DNA from 2 places in the Paenibacillus sp. QJM3NY_38 genome. Region 2 is predicted to be linked to the other one. Evidence: a T-box and tRNA genes for the amino acid it is inferred to sense, from the RefSeq annotation. Region 2 holds a T-box; the other holds one or more tRNA genes.

Region 1 (8,642 bases), 370 kb from region 2:
CTGCAAAGATCGTTTCGTATCTAGTTTTCAGGTGATCAATCACTTGAATTGAATATTGTTCCCTGATAGCTCAGTTGGTAGAGCACTCGACTGTTAATCGAGTTGTCACAGGTTCGAGTCCTGTTCGGGGAGCCATTTATGGAGAGGTGTCCGAGTTGGCCGAAGGAGCACGATTGGAAATCGTGTAGGCGCCAAAAGCGTCTCGAGGGTTCGAATCCCTCTCTCTCCGCCACTATTATTTTAAGCAAGGCCCGTTGGTCAAGGGGTTAAGACACCTCCCTTTCACGGAGGTAACAGGGGTTCGAATCCCCTACGGGTCACCACTTTCTTAATTGCATCAGGGGATGAGAATCCCGTCGGTTCGTCGGAGGATAACTTCGTAAGCATTGACTTCGCAGTCTCGAACGAAGTGAGAGTATCCCCTACGGGTCACCACTTTCTTTAAAAAAACACTTGCTTCTTATATCAGATTTTGATATGATAAAAGTCGCTTTGTTACGGAGGCTTAGCTCAGCTGGGAGAGCATCTGCCTTACAAGCAGAGGGTCGGGGGTTCGATCCCCTCAGCCTCCACCATTTATACACCTTTATAATGACGCGGGGTGGAGCAGTTCGGTAGCTCGTCGGGCTCATAACCCGAAGGTCGTAGGTTCAAATCCTGCCCCCGCAACCAATTTATATCGCAATAGCGATAATGCCTCGTGGAACTGTGGTGTAGAGGCCTAACATGCCTGCCTGTCACGCAGGAGATCGCGGGTTCGAATCCCGTCAGTTCCGCCATTCTTTACAACTTTGGGATGAGATGAGTATCCGATATGGGTTCCGTCAAAGTTCGCGAAGAGCTTTAAGGCTCGGTAGCTCAGTCGGTAGAGCAGAGGACTGAAAATCCTCGTGTCGGCGGTTCGATTCCGTCCCGAGCCACCATGTACGTTTTATAACTTTATATGCCGGTGTAGCTCAATTGGTAGAGCAACTGACTTGTAATCAGTAGGTTGGGGGTTCAAGTCCTCTCGCCGGCACCATTCTGGAGGATTAGTGAAGTGGCTAAACACGGCAGACTGTAAATCTGCTCTCTTCGAGTTCGGTGGTTCGAATCCATCATCCTCCACCAGTTTTTAGGGGCATAGTTTAAAGGTAGAACAGCGGTCTCCAAAACCGTTAGTGTGGGTTCAATTCCTGCTGCCCCTGCCAATCGTATCACAGTGTTTCAATATGGCGGTCGTGGCGAAGTGGTTAACGCACCGGATTGTGGCTCCGGCACTCGGGGGTTCAATTCCCCTCGATCGCCCCATATTACAAAATCATATTGGGGATTAGCCAAGCGGTAAGGCAACGGACTTTGACTCCGTCATGCATAGGTTCGAATCCTATATCCCCAGCCATTGATTTTTATGTTTGCGGACGTGGCTCAGCGGTAGAGCATCGCCTTGCCAAGGCGAGGGTCGCGGGTTCGATTCCCGTCGTCCGCTCCATTTTTATTTCTGGCGCCATAGCCAAGTGGTAAGGCACAGCTCTGCAAAAGCTTTATCCCCAGTTCGAATCTGGGTGGCGCCTCCATTACAAACTTATGTGCCCTTAGCTCAGCTGGATAGAGCGTTTGACTACGAATCAAAAGGTCAGGAGTTCGAATCTCTTAGGGCACGCCATAATGTAAGCCGGTGTGGCGGAATTGGCAGACGCGCGCGACTCAAAATCGTGAGGGAAACCGTGGGGGTTCGAGTCCCTTCACCGGCATCATCCAAAAGGAATGTAGACGTTAAACGTCTGCATTCCTTTTTTTGTTGCATCTACATCGATGGCTTCTTCGTGATTTTAATATTAGACTCCATTCTTCTTGTTACCTCTCCAGTAATCGCGAGGGCTTTTCTATCACCTTCGGAGCTTCCTCGAGCTACACTCCTAAAAACTAAACTATCATTAGAAACCACGTTCTTTATAGGTAAAACAAAGATTATCCAGATGAACTCATCTACACAGGCTAACCCATCGAATCATCGATCCAGTGCAGGGTTGGACGTAGGTCTGTAGAAGGCCCCGCCTTAGGTCTAGGTCCAAAAACCGTCCCCAGGCCGTTTTAGCGAAACTCGAAATTACCTAGAATAGAGTCATAAGGTTGAACAAAAGAAACAACGATCAAACAACAGAAAGGCGGTGTATAAATGAGAAATTCAAAAGGAAATGGAATGAGTATCCTGTTGATTGGTGTAGGGATCTTGGTTCTCCTTGGAGTATTCGGTCCTCTGCTTGGATGGTTGTTCAGTCTTCTAATTCCAATCCTGATGGTCGCTTTGGGATACTACGGGATCCGGAGAGGTAACACCTTGATGGGATGGGTTATTCTCGGTATCGGTGTGATCTGGTTGATGGGTAAACTGTCTTGGCTGATCGGTCCGATCTTTGGAGTTATCTTGATCATTTACGGGGTGTCCCGGTTGAAGAATGGTAGACCCCGTTATTGATAATAACCACTACATTAAATAACATGCATGAACAACAGATCATGATAGATGAGGAGGGCTAAGCCAATATGAGTGTTTTCCGGCGGATAAGAGACATAACCGTAGCAACATTGAATGAAAAGCTCGAGCAGAGCCAGGATCCGGTTCGATTGATCGACCAGTTCCTACATTCAACCAGACAGGACATTGCTGAGGCTGAGAAGCTGCAGCAGCAATGCCAAGTACATTCCAGACAGCTGAAGCAGCAGGTGGATCAAGCCGAATCCATGCGATATAAACGCGAAGAGCAGGCACTGCTTGCACTGAAGGCCGGCGAAGAACATCTTGCCAAGCTGGCATTGCAGGAGAAATTGATCTACGAGGAAAAGATCGAGCAGTATCAAGGCCTGTTGTCCTCAAGCCTGGAGTCGCTAAAAGAAATCGAGGAGCAGCTCGGCGAGCTGCGGATGGAATATCAGACGGTATACAGCAAACGTCAATATTATGTTGCCCGAGTGGAAACCCTTCGTCTTCAGCAGAAAATGAATGAACGTACGGGCTCCTACGGCGGCGGTCATGACGTACCGAAGATGTTCAATCGCCTCGAAGACCGTATCAGCGACTGGGAACTGGAAGCCAGAAGTCTTCGCGATTTACGCCGCATGGGGCAGGAATACATGGAACAGGCTGGTGAATCGGTCTCCACTGTATTAGAAAAAGAACTTGCCCGCCTGAAGCAAAAGCTGAATAACAGCGGAAAGGAGTAACCATGACTAGATTGTACCGTTCCACCCGAGACAAAATGTTCACAGGGTTGATCGGCGGTATATCCGATCATTTCGGAGTCGAATCTACCCTACTTAGAATCATATTTGTAGTCAGTATCTTTTTTACAGGCGGTACAACGCTGTTGATCTATCTGATTGCATCCCTTGTAGTACCTAAGGAGCCGTATTATCACGATCCGTATGGTCCACAGGGCAGACATGGCGGCGGATACCGTTACAACGATCATCCGGGCCCTGGACCAGGCTACAACAGCTATAATGATTCTTATGGACGTCAAGGCTATCCTAATGAGCATAGTAGCTTTGGTCCCAAATATGACCGTCCCAATGGTGCAAGAAACAACGCGTCAACGGATTCCGATCTGGATGCGATGATGAAGGATATTGAAAGAAAAGCAATGCAAAAAGAAATCGAAGAATTGAAGAAAAAACTTTCGAACTATGAGAAGGGAGATAAATAACATGGGAGTATTTAAAAGAATTAAGGATATGACGAAAGCATCGGTGAATGAACTGCTGGATAAAGTAGAGGATCCGATCGTAATGTTGAACCAGTACCTGCGCGACATGGAGGCAGAAATTCATGAAGCAGAGGTAACGGTTGCGAAGCAAATGGCTAATGAGCGTCGTATGAAGCAGCGCGTCGATGAGGCTGTGAAGATGGCGGCACAACGTGAAGCTCAAGCTGAATTGGCTCTGAAGAATGGTCAAGAAGAAGTGGCTCGCAAGCTGCTTGAAGAAAAAATCTATTTCGATCAAAAAGAAACCGAGTACGTGGAATTGCACCTGCAATCCGAGACTCAAGCAAAAGAACTTGTAGCTCAGCTGCATGAAATGAAAGACGAGTTCTACAAAATGCGCAACAAGCGCAATGAGCTTGTAGCCCGCGCTCAAATGGCTAAAGCGAAGAAGCAAATGTCTCAAGTGAGCAGCCTGCACACAATCGAAAGCGGTAGTGCTTCGATGGGCTTCCATCGCATGGAGGAAAAAATCATGCAAATGGAAGCAGAAGCTGATGTGCTTCGCGCCCCATACCGTCCTAACAATGCAGTATACACAAGCCCCGTGGACGCTGAGAAGCAATTGAAGGTGGATGAGCAGCTGCAAGCTTTGAAAAACAAAATGGGGAATTCTTCGAAGTCCGAGTAATTCCTTAGCAAGTCAGCAAAATAAGATTAAACCGTATTCGAACACCATGTTCATATGATATGCTATACGAATGAGATTGTCGTATAGTACAGGCAAAGCCATACAGTGGGGAACGTCTCACTGATATGGCTTTTCCGAGCTTATATCTTGGTCATCAAGGAGGTGCGACATGGACAGAAACCGCTGGATAGCAGTTGGTTTAATCAGCTTGGGTTTTATTATGCTTTTCGGCCGGTGGTTTGGTTTCTTCACCATTGTCGCCCTGTTACTCATGTTTGCAGGTGTCCTTCAGATCAAACATGGACATGTGAAGAAGGGATACATTCTGCTCGGAGTAGGTGCCGTACTGCTGCTGCTGGAGCATCTCATGTTGATTATCGGCATCAGCTTGATATCGCTAGGTATTTTTTATGGCAAGTCCAAACGAGCTCATACCACGACGAAGTACATTCAGAAGCAGAACTTTATGTCCAACTTTGATTGGGACCGGGCTCCGTGGGTGATGCGCAGTCTGAGTGTGTGGCATGTGCTGGGAGAGGCGGATGTGGATCTGTCCCTGGCCCTTCCGGAGGAACGCCAAACGGTCCTGATGTTCCATGGAATGCTGGGGGATATTGATCTGATGATCCCGGACTATTATGGGGTGGAGATCGAAGCATCCATCCTGTTTGGCTCCATTCATATGGACGACCGGAAGGAAACCGGCATATTAAACCGCGTGCGGTATAAATCACCCAATTATGAGACCAGTGAATATAAAGTAAAATTTATTGTTTCTTATTTAGGCGGAGATTTGAATATAAGAATGACATAATAAACGTAAGTTTTGTGTAAACCATTCAGGAGGGTTGCCCCGTGGAAACGGAAAAGAAAGCAAATATGATTACCCGAAGTATGCGTGAGGGGACCCTTCTGGGATTGGTTGTCATGCTCGTTGTCCTATATTTATTATATACATATGGTTATCTTCAACCGTTTGAGACGTGGAAGAACCGGATCGAAGCCGGCATTACCATCGTATTGCTGCCGATTGGGCTGGGAGCGATCTATGGCTTCTTCCAGGGATACCGGGTAAAACGACGGGTCGATCTTGTGAGGGAAACGCTGGTGAACTGGGAAAAAGGCAGCCTTACGGACGTAATGCCGGACATCGGCGAAGACGAAGTGGGCCGGCTTGGAGAACAGCTGGTGAAGATCAGCAAACGCTGGGAGGATCAGGTGTCTTCCTTGCAGCGGTTATCTACGAACAATGCCCAGCTTGCCGAGCAGGCCAGGGTTACGGCGATTGTGGAAGAGAGGCAGCGTCTGGCGCGCGAGCTCCATGACGCGGTTTCTCAGCAGCTGTTTGCCATCTCGATGACGGCAACCGCTGTGGGCAGGACGCTGGATAAGGATTTTGACAAAGCGCAGCGCCAGGTGGCTCTGATCGAGGAAATGTCGGCTGTGGCCCAGTCCGAGATGAGGGCGCTTCTTCTTCATCTACGGCCGGTTTATCTCGAAGGAAAGGCACTTGAGCAGGGGCTGCGTGAACTGATTAAGGAACTGCGAATCAAAGTACCTATGGAAATTACGTTTGAAATGGACGATGACATACATTTGCTCAAAGGGATCGAAAATCATCTGTTCCGGATTATCCAGGAAGCCATGTCGAACACCCTCAGACACTCGAAAGCAGAGAAAATGGATATCCGTATTCACCGCAGGCAGAACACCGTTCGGGTGATGCTGCGGGACGATGGGATCGGATTTGAATTGGATGACAAGAAACAGACTTCCTACGGTCTATCGACGATGCAGGAACGGGTGACGGAGATCGGGGGCTCGGTACAATTCATAACAGCACCGGGTAAAGGGACTCGAATTGAGATCGTTGTGCCACTCATAAACGAAGAACGCAAACGGGGGGATGTAGATGGAAACGCCGATTAAGGTGCTGCTGGTGGATGATCATGAGATGGTCCGGATCGGTTTAGCGGCTGTGCTTGGTACAGAGGACGGCATCGAGGTGGTTGGTGAAGCGGGCAGCGGCGAGGAAGGGATACGCTTAGCGCAGGAATATCATCCTGATGTGGTGCTGATGGACTTGGTGATGGACGGAATGGATGGAATCGAGACGACGCGCCAATTGATGAATCAGTTTCCAAATCTTAAGGTCATTGTACTGACCAGCTATCTGGACGATGAGAAGATGTATCCGGTTATTGAAGCAGGTGCGTTCAGTTATTTATTGAAGACATCCCGTGCTTCTGAAGTAGCTGATGCTATACGTGCAGCCGCACGCGGGCAGTCGGTGCTGGAGTCGCAGGTTGCCTCCAAGATGATGAATCGATTCCGGCATCCGCAAAATGAAGCTCCGGCGCATAACGACCTTACGGACCGGGAAATGGAAGTGCTGCGACTGGTGGCGCAGGGCAAGTCGAATCAGGATATTGCTGATGATTTGATTATAGGCATCAAAACCGTGAAGTTTCATGTAACGAATATTTTAGGCAAGCTGGGGGTAGAGGATCGAACCCAGGCTGCCATCTACGCTTATAAAAATGGGCTGGCTGAGTAAGAAATGCCGGCTCTTTTTTATGCGATGGTCGTGACATAAACATATCAAGATGCTGAGTTGTTGAACATGGTACGAAAGCAGATCCATGATGCGATGCGTGAGTTATAAACATATCCATGTAAACAAAGAGAGACAGACTTAAAGACTCCCGGCGGGAGCTTTTTTTTATTTATTGACAGGGAAGAAGGAATCTCTACATACAGCCCGATGGAGGATCTTTTTAAAAAGCGAGGTATAAATCCGTGGTGCCAAGGCCATCCTTTTACTAGATTGATAGATTCGGACGGGGAGGCGTGACTGACCATGCGGAAGATGCGTATACAGATCATTGTGATGATGTTGTTGCTGTGCGGGGCAGCAGGTATGATGGCGGGTTTTGCGGGAACAGCGGACAGCAATCGAAACGAATCCGCTCCGCATGCAGGGGAAGCGTCAACTTCAGCTTCGGGCGGAACGGGAGAAGCAGGTGTCAATGGAACAACTGGAGCCGGGGGGACTGCAGGAAGCGATCTAACGCTTCTGGCAGCGCTTGGGGAAGAGCATATGGAGCCTTCGGCAATCCTCACGGTAAAAATTCAAGGTGAAATGATAAATTCCATACCCAAGGATCAAGCTAAGACAACAGCTGAGCAGCTGGCTCGTACAATGGGGCTCTCCGGGATTACGACGTCCCAGCTTCAGGGAAATGAGGTATTCCAAGCAGAAGGCGTGCTCTCCGGTGTATCGCTGCATCTGGACTGGGCTTTCACGAAGGAGGGTCATAGTTATGTCAGAGCCATGCTTGTAGGAGAAGCGGGTGGACAGTCCCGGGAAATGATGACCCTACAGCAGCAGATTCAAGAGATGATGAAGCAAGCAGGCATACCGAACTCCTGGAATGCGTCCATTCAAGGATATGCAACGGAGACGGCTAGCGTTGATGGAACGATGGCTCAGGTAGAAGAGGCTGTAGCCCAAAAACTCTCGCTTCGCCCCGTTGAGGATTATGCAGATGACACAACACAAAGCCGTTCATATGAGGTTCCTTCACTGGGTGCTTTTGTGATGAGTGGCGACACGCCGATTCATATGCAGATCGCGGTGCATGAAGATTCGATGAAGAAAAGTAGTAGAATAACGATCGGATTTCCTGTCATTACAATAGAATATTGAAAATGATTTCTGAAACTCGGATGAAAAAATGCGGAATGAGATAGCATACTTGAAATGAATATGCTAAAATGTCATCACATCGAGTTAAGTGCCGATGCATAAAAATACACTATAATTCATAGAAAGAATGAGGAGCCATGGCTGAAAATCAAAATCTAGATACAATGAAGACACCGGGAGCTGTATTTTTCATCTTTGGAGCGACTGGTGATTTGGCAAGACGTAAGTTGTTTCCGGCGATCTACAGTCTTTATCGTGAAGGAAAACTGGATGAGGATTTTGCGGTAATCGGCGTGGCGCGGCGTCCGCGCACCCAGGAAGAGTTTCGGGAGGACGTGTATCGTTCAATTCAGGAATTCTGCCGATATAGTTCGGAACAGGATAGTGAATGGAATGCATTTGCACAACATTTTGAATATAAATCTTTAGATATTAACAATATTGACGGTTTCCGTGAGCTTCGCGAACAAACGGAGCAATTGGAAACAAAATTTAATATACCGGGCAACCGCTTGTTCTATCTGGCGCTTGCACCGGAATTGTTCGGCAGCGTATCGTT
Region 2 (8,642 bases):
AAGCAGCTTGGAGCTTCGCGTTTGATTGACGTAGCTACATTGACGGGGTCCGTCGTTTCGGCTCTTGGGGATATCGCCACTGGGGCCGTAACCAATGATGAGACTTTTTTGCAGGAGCTTATTGCCTCCTCCCGTAGGGCCGGCGAAAAAATATGGCCGCTGCCATCCTATCCGGAGTTCTGGGATAAATTGAAGAGTGAGGTGGCGGATTTGCGAAATCAAACGGGCCGAGAAGGCGGGACGATAACGGGCGGTCTTTTTGTGGGGACATTTGCAGATGGGCTGCCTTGGGTGCATTTTGACATAGCAGGTACGGCATACCTATCCAAGGAGAGGGGCGTGGATCCCAAAGGGGCAACCGGCGTGCTCGTCCGCACCATCACCGACTGGATACTCAAGCAGGCCCAGGTCGCCAATTGAAGCGTTTGTTATGAATTGAAGAGACAGCGGCCGTCCCGTACCCTTTGAATAACGTCCGTCCTTCGGACGTTTTTGCTTTACTTTTCAACCGGCATTCAAGTATGATGAAGAGAAAAATTGCCGAGAGGAGTTTAGCTTAGATGATTAAGAGTAGTCAGACAAAGATTGTAGACTGTACCATTCGCGATGGCGGACTGGTAAATAACTGGGATTTTAGTGTAGAATTCGTACAAAATTTATATGCGGGCCTAAATGAGGCTGGCGTGGACTATATGGAAATCGGCTATAAAAATTCGCCTAAACTGCTGAAAGGCGCTGATCAGGCGGGCCCTTGGCGTTTTCTGGATGATGAATTCCTCAGAGAAGTCATTCCTCATAAAGGTAAAACCAAACTGTCCGCGCTTGTAGATATCGGCCGTGTGGATGAAGACGATATTTTGCCGCGCGAGGAAAGCTTGCTGGATCTCATCCGTGTCGCTTGCTACATTAAAGACGTGGATAAGGCGCTTGCGCTGGTACAGACCTTCCATGATCGTGGTTACGAGACTACGCTCAACATTATGGCCCTCTCCAACGTAATGGAGAACGAACTGCTGGAAGCTTTTGAGCTGATCAGGGAGAGCGTCGTGGATGTTGTATATATCGTCGATTCTTACGGAAGCCTTGATCATAAAGATATGGAATACCTTGTGAATAAGTTCAAGACACATCTGCCGAACAAACGTCTGGGCGTTCATACCCATAACAACATGCAGCTGGCGTTCTCCAACACGCTGGTCGCTGCAGATCTTGGCGTTGAGCTTCTGGATGCATCCGTATACGGGATGGGACGTGCGGCCGGCAACTGTCCGACCGAGCTTCTGGTTACCCATCTGAAAGGCACCAAGTATGAGCTGCGTCCGGTACTGGATATTATCGAGCGCTACATGATTCCACTTCGTGAAAAAGAAGAGTGGGGTTATATCATGCCTTACATGATTACAGGCACCCTGGATGAACATCCACGCTCCGCCATGGCCCTCCGTGCTTCGGACGATAAAGACAAAATTGTGGATTTTTATGATAAATTGACGACACCGGAAGTGACTTTCGACAAAAAATAGGCAAGGTGCTTTTGTAGCCCTGCTCGTATCAGGTCAAGGTAATCAGCATCTTTCCCTCCTTGGAAGGATGCTGTTTGCTTTTTATATCGCGATTCATTTTCCATAAAATACATGTTGAAATTACGCGTTCGGCATGGTATATTTATTTTTGTCTTCAAAAGACAGCACCTTTATTATCGGGACGTAGCTCAGCTTGGTAGAGCACCTGGTTTGGGACCAGGGGGTCGCATGTTCAAATCGTGTCGTCCCGATTCGCTTAAGATTTAGGACCTCACAGAAGTAATCGGGATATGCACCGAGTCATAGCGTCACTTTTGTAGGTATATATGCGGGTGTAGTTCAATGGTAGAACTCCAGCCTTCCAAGCTGGTAGCGTGGGTTCGATTCCCATCACCCGCTTACGTTAGAACCGGAAACCCTTGGTGACAAGGGTTTTTTTGTTTGCTTTTTTTCGAATTGTAGATGGGACCCGATAAACAGGCGATAGCAGGAATTCGAATATGTAGAAGTTCCGCTAATCAACCCTTTTACTTCTTAAGAATATCTGTTATAATGGCCATAATTTCATTCCAAGAATGCGAGGTAACCTAGTCCAATGAAGTAAGACACCCTTTTCTCTAAAAACAACTGCATGTGGTTTGCAGGCGTTTCTCTACGGCGGTAGAGGGAGAGATTTGGTGTGTCTGAACAATGTGACTGGGGTACCTCTTTTTGCTATGTCGAAAGTGGTACTCTTGTGCAAAACAATCACATATACGGAACGGATTGCAGCTTTCGCTGACAGCGGAGGGTATAGAGCCTAACATCTCCATACCGTCAGGGCTGGCCTGGAATGAACAGCCGAAGGAAGTGTGCTGTGGCGCGCGTTCGTCCCGTTACTCAGATCAGAACAAATCCTCTCTCATGATATCCGCCGCAGGCCATCGCTTGCGGTTTTTTAGTTTTTTCCAAAGAGAGAGGATGAGGCGATATGACCATGATTCTAAAAGCGAAAGATATAAGTATGGAGCTCCAAGGGAGACCGTTGTTTGAAGGTATTCAGCTGGAGGTGGCAGAAGGAGAGCGGATTGCGCTGTACGGGCGCAACGGCACCGGCAAAACCACGCTCCTCTCGATTCTGGCCGGCGAGCTCGAACCTGCCTCAGGCGTTGTGGAGACGATTCTCCCACGAGAGCGTTGGGGCTGGCTCAGGCAGCAGGATGAGCCGGACGAAATCGATCGGAGTGCCATCGATACGGTGCGCAGCCGCAGTAACCCTTCGTTATGGCAGCTGAAGCTTCAGATTGCCGGCGTCGAGAAGCAGATGAATGGCGGCAGCGCTGCTGAGTTGGAATCACTGCTTGAGCAATATGGCAATCTGCTGGAGCGTTACGAGTCCCAGAACGGTTTCCAGTGGGAGACCGAGGTGGAGAAAGCGATGACGATGCTGGGCATCGGTCCGGAGGTATGGCCTGTGTCCTACCGTGAGCTGAGCGGAGGCCAGAAGACGAAGGTCATGCTGTCAGGGCTCCTTGTATCGGCACCGAAATTTTTACTGCTCGACGAACCCACGAACCATCTGGACAGTGAGAGCTTGGTCTGGCTGGAGCAGTGGCTGGTATCATCCTACAAAGGCACCGTGTTGTTTGTATCCCATGACAGGGAGTTCATCGACCGGGTAGCAACCTCTGTATGTGAGCTGACCTCGGAGGAACTCCGGCGTTACCGGGGAGGATATACGGATTACCGCCGCGAAAAGGAACGGGAGCTGCGCGAGCAGGAGACGCTTTACCGGAAGCAGGAGCTGGCCCGCAAAGCGCTGGAGGAATCGATCCGAAGATATGAGGAATGGTTCCATAAAGCGCATAACGCGGCCGGGGACGTGAATGACGTCAAGATCACCGCCAGCTTTTACAAGGCCAAGGCCAAGAAGAACATCTCAAGATATCATGCCAAGGAGAAAGCGCTGGAACGCCTGGAAGCAGAGCGTGTGGATAAACCGCGAAACGGTCCCAAGCTGAACATGGAGCTGGAAGGGGAGGCTTTCGGCGGTCGTACCCTCGTTCAAGTGAAGGATATCTGTTTTGGATATGGAGATCAACCGCTTTTTAATAAGCTCACCTTCTATCTGAACCGCGGCGACCGTTTGGCCGTAAGAGGCCCTAACGGGAGCGGGAAAACGACACTGCTTAAGCTGCTTCTGGGCGAAATCGAACCGCATGAAGGCCGGATTACCCGTAATCCTTCCGTCAAGATTGGTTATTTCTCACAGGAGCTTGAGGGGCTGGAACCCGAAACCACGCTGCTGGACAGTCTGCTTGTCATTCCGGGAATGACGGAGAGCCGTGCGCGTACTTTGCTGGGCTCGTTCCTCTTCAGACGGGACGATGTGTTTAAGAAGATGGGGCAGCTGAGTATGGGAGAGAAGTGCAGAACGGCTTTTCTCAAGCTGTACTTCAGCGGTGCGCATCTGCTTGTGTTGGATGAACCCTCGAATTACCTGGATGTGGATACCCGCGAGGTAATTGAACAAGTGCTCGTGAGTTTTCCGGGTGCGATTGCGCTCGTATCCCATGACCGGTATCTTGTGCGTAAAATCGCGAACCGACTGCTTACGCTGACGCCCAGGGAAGATCCGGTTTGGTTCGAGGGAAGTATGGACGAGGAGGAAGAGCAGGCCTCGCGGACCGGCGTGATCAAGGGAGATACGGAGAAGGACAACCGGCGGATGGGGCTCGAATACCGGATTCAGGAATTACTGGGCTTGTCAGCCGAAGATCTTGAACCCGGGGACGAGGGGAGCTGGCTTGCTGAGATTAGGGAGCTTCGGGCTGAGCTGGCTAGGCTTCAGTCGGAATAAGATCAGGGATCGCGATTAAAATCAGCCGGATGGGGCTAAAATGGGGAAATGAAACTTGCCATATCCCGAAAGGTTGCATATAATAAACCCTATATATTTGCATATGTAACAAATGCGTTGATGGAGAAAAGTAGTCAGTGCCTCTTTACAGGGAAGGGATACCGTAGATTGAGAGTGTCCCTCAAAGAATCAGGCTGGTGAAGTTCGCTCCGGAGCAGTTCCTTGAACACGGCATGCTGCCGGTCAGTAGGGGATAACGGGTCCGATTCGTTACGTCGGTCAAGTGAGCATGATGAGGCATACTCGGGGCTAAGGCTTTTACCGCCTTGGTTAGGGTATGAAACATGTTAACAAGGGTGGTACCACGGTCTCTTCGTCCCTTTTCGGGAGGAGAGGCCTTTTTTGTTTTCAGTCTTTTTTTGTTTTCAGTACGAAGATGGAGTTTACAAAGGGGTGTGCGAATAGCCATGAAGGAAAAATTAGAAGCATTAAAGCAGGAAGCATTGGCTCAATTGCAGGATGTTACCGATCCGCAGCAGCTGAATGATTTGCGGGTGAAATACCTTGGCAAAAAAGGGGCCTTGACGGAAATCCTGCGCGGAATGGGAGCGCTGAGCGCAGAAGAGCGTCCTGTTATCGGCCAGGTGGCCAATGACGTTCGGGGCGCGATTGAGGAAGTCATCTCCGGCAAGCAGGAAGCATTCCTGCAGCAGGAAACCGAAGAGCGCCTGCGTGCAGAGAAGGTGGACGTAACCCTTCCGGGCCGCAAGCTCAGCCAAGGCGCTGTTCATCCATTGAGCAAGGTGATCCAGGATATCGAGGATATTTTTATCGGGATGGGTTACCAGGTAGCAGAAGGACCCGAGGTGGAAACGGACTACTTCAACTTCGAAGCGCTAAATCTGCCGAAGAATCACCCGGCACGTGACATGCAGGATTCCTTCTATTTGACGGAAGATCTGCTGATGCGTACTCAGACATCCCCGGTGCAAGCCCGGACCATGCTGTCGATGCAAGGTAAAGCGCCTGTCAAAATCATCTGCCCGGGACGCGTATTCCGCCGGGATGACGATGACGCGACGCATTCGTTCCAGTTCCACCAAATCGAGGGCCTGGTCATCGGCGAGAACATTCGGATGAGTGATCTGAAAGGAACGCTGCTGCAATTCGTGCAGGAGATGTTTGGCGATAACACGCAGATCCGTCTGCGTCCAAGCTTCTTCCCGTTCACGGAGCCGAGCGCGGAAGTGGACGTATCCTGTGTAAGATGCGGCGGCAGCGGCTGCCGCGTATGCAAGCAAACAGGCTGGCTTGAAATTTTAGGCTGCGGCATGGTTCATCCGAAGGTACTTGAAATGGGCGGTTATGACCCTGAGAAGTACAGCGGTTTTGCTTTCGGTATGGGGGTTGAGCGGATTGCGATGCTGAAATACGGCGTGGATGACATCCGTCACTTCTTCAACAACGATACAGCATTCTTGAATCAGTTCACGCGGATCTAATTTTACGATAAAGGGAAGTGAATAGACAATGAGAGTTTCAACCGATTGGTTGTCCGATTATATTTCGCTCGAAGGCGTAACCTCAGAGGATTTGGCGAGCCGCATTACTTCGGCTGGTATTGAAATCGATGTGATCGAGAAACGGAATCAAGGCATTAATAAAGTGGTCGTCGGCTACGTTAAGAGCAAGGAGAAGCATCCTGATGCAGACAAGCTGAATGTATGTATCGTGGATGCGGGTCAGGAGGAAGATCTCCAGATCGTGTGCGGAGCCAAAAATGTGGATGCGGGCCAGAAGGTGCCGGTGGCGCTTGTGGGCGCGAAGCTCCCTGGCGGTATGGATATCAAGAAGGCCAAGCTGCGCGGCGTGCTCTCCCAAGGCATGATCTGCTCGGCGAAGGAACTGGGCATGAATGACAAACTGCTGCCTAAAGAGCTGCAGGAAGGGATTCTGGTACTTCCGACGGATACGGAAATCGGCAAACCGATTGTGGATGTGCTGGGTCTGAACGATGAAATTTTGGAACTGGATCTGACACCGAACCGCTCCGACTGTCTCAGCATGCTGGGAGCCGCTTACGAAGTGAGCGCCATACTGGGGCGTGAGCTAAGTCTTCCGAATCCGGAAAAGGAAATGCTGGAGGTTCAAGATGCAGCGGCCGATCATATCTCGGTTACGATTGGCGCTGACGAACAGTGCAGCCATTATGCGGCACGCTACATTACCGGTGTAAAGATCGGTCCTTCTCCGCTGTGGATGCAGAACCGCTTGATGGCGGCAGGCGTGCGCCCGATCAGTAATATCGTGGACATTACGAACTATGTGATGCTGGAATATGGCCAGCCGCTGCATGCTTTTGATGCTGATCAGCTGAAGGATGGCGCGGTTCACGTGCGTATGGCTGAAGCTGGCGAAACGATGGTGACGCTGGACGGCACGGAGCGTCGTCTGGAGCCGCATATGCTGGTGATTACAGCTGGCGGCAAGCCAGTGGCCTTGGCTGGCGTTATGGGCGGCCTGGAATCCGAAGTAACGGACAGCACGGTGAATATTTTCTTGGAATCGGCGAAGTTTGATGGCGGAACCGTCCGCAAAACATCCCGTCAGCTCGGACTGCGTTCAGAGGCAAGCTCCCGCTTCGAGAAGGAAGTGGATCCCGCCGCAGTCATTCCTGCACTGAACCGTGCAGCGGCACTGATGGCGAAATATGCCGGCGGCGCTGTTCATCAGGGAATCGTCGAAGCAGGCAGTGCGGACTCCGAGCCTACCGTGATTACTTTATCGCTGGAGAAGCTCAATCGCTATCTGGGAACGGATCTGTCCCTGCTTGAGGTAAAAACGATCTTTGCCCGGTTGCATTTCCCTTGCGGAGATGCGGGCCAAGGATTAGTGGATGTGCAAGTGCCGTCCCGTCGCGGCGATATCGTGCTTGACGTAGACCTCATTGAAGAGGTGGCCCGTCTGTATGGATATGACAATATCCCGACAACGGCCATAGAAGGTCCGACGACACCGGGTTCATTGACGATCGCTCAGGCCATCCGCCGCTCGCTTCGCCATTTGCTGACGCATAGCGGATTCCAGGAGGTTCTGGGTTATTCCTTCATCCATCCGGAGCAAGCCGAAATGTTCACATCCCTGTCGTCAGATGGCACGGCGGTTAAGCTGGCCATGCCAATGAGCGAGGACCGCAGCGTCCTTCGTACCAGCTTGCTCCCACAGCTGCTGGATATCGCGGTGTACAACCATAACCGCAAGCAGCCGGACCTGGCCCTGTTTGAAATAGGGAACCTGTTCCATACACATGAGAAGACGTTGACGAAGCAGCCGCTGGAGCGTCCGGTTCTTGGTTTGTTGCTGTCGGGACGCAAAGGCAGCAAGCAATGGAATGTCCAGCCGGCCAAAGTGGATTTCTTCGATTTGAAGGGTGCGCTCGAAACGGTGCTCGACTATCTTGGAATTCGCGCGGAAGATATCACTTACGAGGCTAACGGACCGGTTGGCTTCCATCCGGGACGTTCCGCTTCCGTGTATGCGGGTCAAGGCGAGAATAAGCAGCTGCTAGGCGTACTTGGACAAATTCATCCGAAGACACAGCAGGAGCTGGATTTGGAAGATACTTATGCCGCTGAGATTCTGCTTGAGCCGCTGTATGATCTGACCAACGCCCGCGTCGTTTACCGCGATTTGCCTAGATTTCCGGGCATGGAACGAGATCTTGCCATCGTCGTGAATGAGGAGGTTGAAGCCGGCTCCCTGATTCAAGTGATCAAGGAGAATGCAGGTGAGCTTCTGCAGCAGATTCAGGTGTTTGACGTCTTCACGGGCAGCAAGCTTGGAGAGGGCAAGAAGAGTGTTGCCATCTCCATGACGTACCGTCATCAGGAACGAACCCTGACCGATGAAGAGGTTGCCGGCGTCACGGAAAAAGCGGTTGCTGCCCTTCAGCAAACTTTTGGCGCAGAATTAAGAAAATAGCAGGAATTGTGAACGCCCGCATCGAATCCATTACATCAGGGATTCGATGCGGGCTTTTTTGCTCTAAATTGAACTGGGATTTGCATCAGGACGCCCGCAGGGTACATAATTATAAGCACAAAACTGTGTTATCATATACCAAACTTCGGTCTGTTTTCTTGAGGTTCGTCTACAGATGTTATCTCATATATAATGAATGTAGAGAATAGACCATTTCAGACATCATAGAATCTACACATAATAGAAGGAGGGCACAATTTTGACTACATCGGACCGTAAAAGCGTTACCGTAGACATCT

What was found. A T-box is a leader RNA that pairs with one kind of tRNA and senses whether it is charged. The one in region 2 lies ahead of pheS (phenylalanine--tRNA ligase subunit alpha), so its partner is inferred to be a tRNA-Phe.
Region 1: it encodes a tRNA-Phe, which carries the amino acid that the T-box ahead of pheS (phenylalanine--tRNA ligase subunit alpha) is inferred to sense. The anticodon was not compared.

Annotation. Positions count from the first base shown of each region.
Region 1 covers NZ_CM149665.1:6,239,456-6,248,097, reverse strand. The annotation lists tRNA gene AC0VZ8_RS29065 (tRNA-Asn) at 60-135, shown strand; tRNA gene AC0VZ8_RS29060 (tRNA-Ser) at 141-232, shown strand; tRNA gene AC0VZ8_RS29055 (tRNA-Glu) at 249-323, shown strand; tRNA gene AC0VZ8_RS29050 (tRNA-Val) at 500-575, shown strand; tRNA gene AC0VZ8_RS29045 (tRNA-Met) at 596-672, shown strand; tRNA gene AC0VZ8_RS29040 (tRNA-Asp) at 703-779, shown strand; tRNA gene AC0VZ8_RS29035 (tRNA-Phe) at 848-923, shown strand; tRNA gene AC0VZ8_RS29030 (tRNA-Thr) at 946-1,021, shown strand; tRNA gene AC0VZ8_RS29025 (tRNA-Tyr) at 1,026-1,110, shown strand; tRNA gene AC0VZ8_RS29020 (tRNA-Trp) at 1,117-1,190, shown strand; tRNA gene AC0VZ8_RS29015 (tRNA-His) at 1,215-1,290, shown strand; tRNA gene AC0VZ8_RS29010 (tRNA-Gln) at 1,307-1,381, shown strand; tRNA gene AC0VZ8_RS29005 (tRNA-Gly) at 1,397-1,471, shown strand; tRNA gene AC0VZ8_RS29000 (tRNA-Cys) at 1,483-1,556, shown strand; tRNA gene AC0VZ8_RS28995 (tRNA-Arg) at 1,569-1,645, shown strand; tRNA gene AC0VZ8_RS28990 (tRNA-Leu) at 1,654-1,733, shown strand; gene AC0VZ8_RS28985 (hypothetical protein) at 2,159-2,458, shown strand; gene AC0VZ8_RS28980 (PspA/IM30 family protein) at 2,527-3,204, shown strand; gene AC0VZ8_RS28975 (PspC domain-containing protein) at 3,207-3,686, shown strand; gene AC0VZ8_RS28970 (PspA/IM30 family protein) at 3,688-4,374, shown strand; gene liaF (cell wall-active antibiotics response protein LiaF) at 4,544-5,188, shown strand; gene AC0VZ8_RS28960 (sensor histidine kinase) at 5,230-6,303, shown strand; gene AC0VZ8_RS28955 (response regulator) at 6,287-6,931, shown strand; gene AC0VZ8_RS28950 (YwmB family TATA-box binding protein) at 7,235-8,083, shown strand; gene zwf (glucose-6-phosphate dehydrogenase) at 8,221-8,642, shown strand, end outside.
Region 2 covers NZ_CM149665.1:5,869,220-5,877,861, reverse strand. The annotation lists gene AC0VZ8_RS27105 (leucyl aminopeptidase) at 1-420, shown strand, start outside; gene AC0VZ8_RS27100 (aldolase catalytic domain-containing protein) at 561-1,523, shown strand; tRNA gene AC0VZ8_RS27095 (tRNA-Pro) at 1,701-1,774, shown strand; tRNA gene AC0VZ8_RS27090 (tRNA-Gly) at 1,852-1,922, shown strand; gene abc-f (ribosomal protection-like ABC-F family protein) at 2,527-4,362, shown strand; T-box leader at 4,471-4,746, shown strand; gene pheS (phenylalanine--tRNA ligase subunit alpha) at 4,830-5,864, shown strand; gene pheT (phenylalanine--tRNA ligase subunit beta) at 5,893-8,343, shown strand; gene AC0VZ8_RS27070 (hypothetical protein) at 8,603-8,642, shown strand, end outside.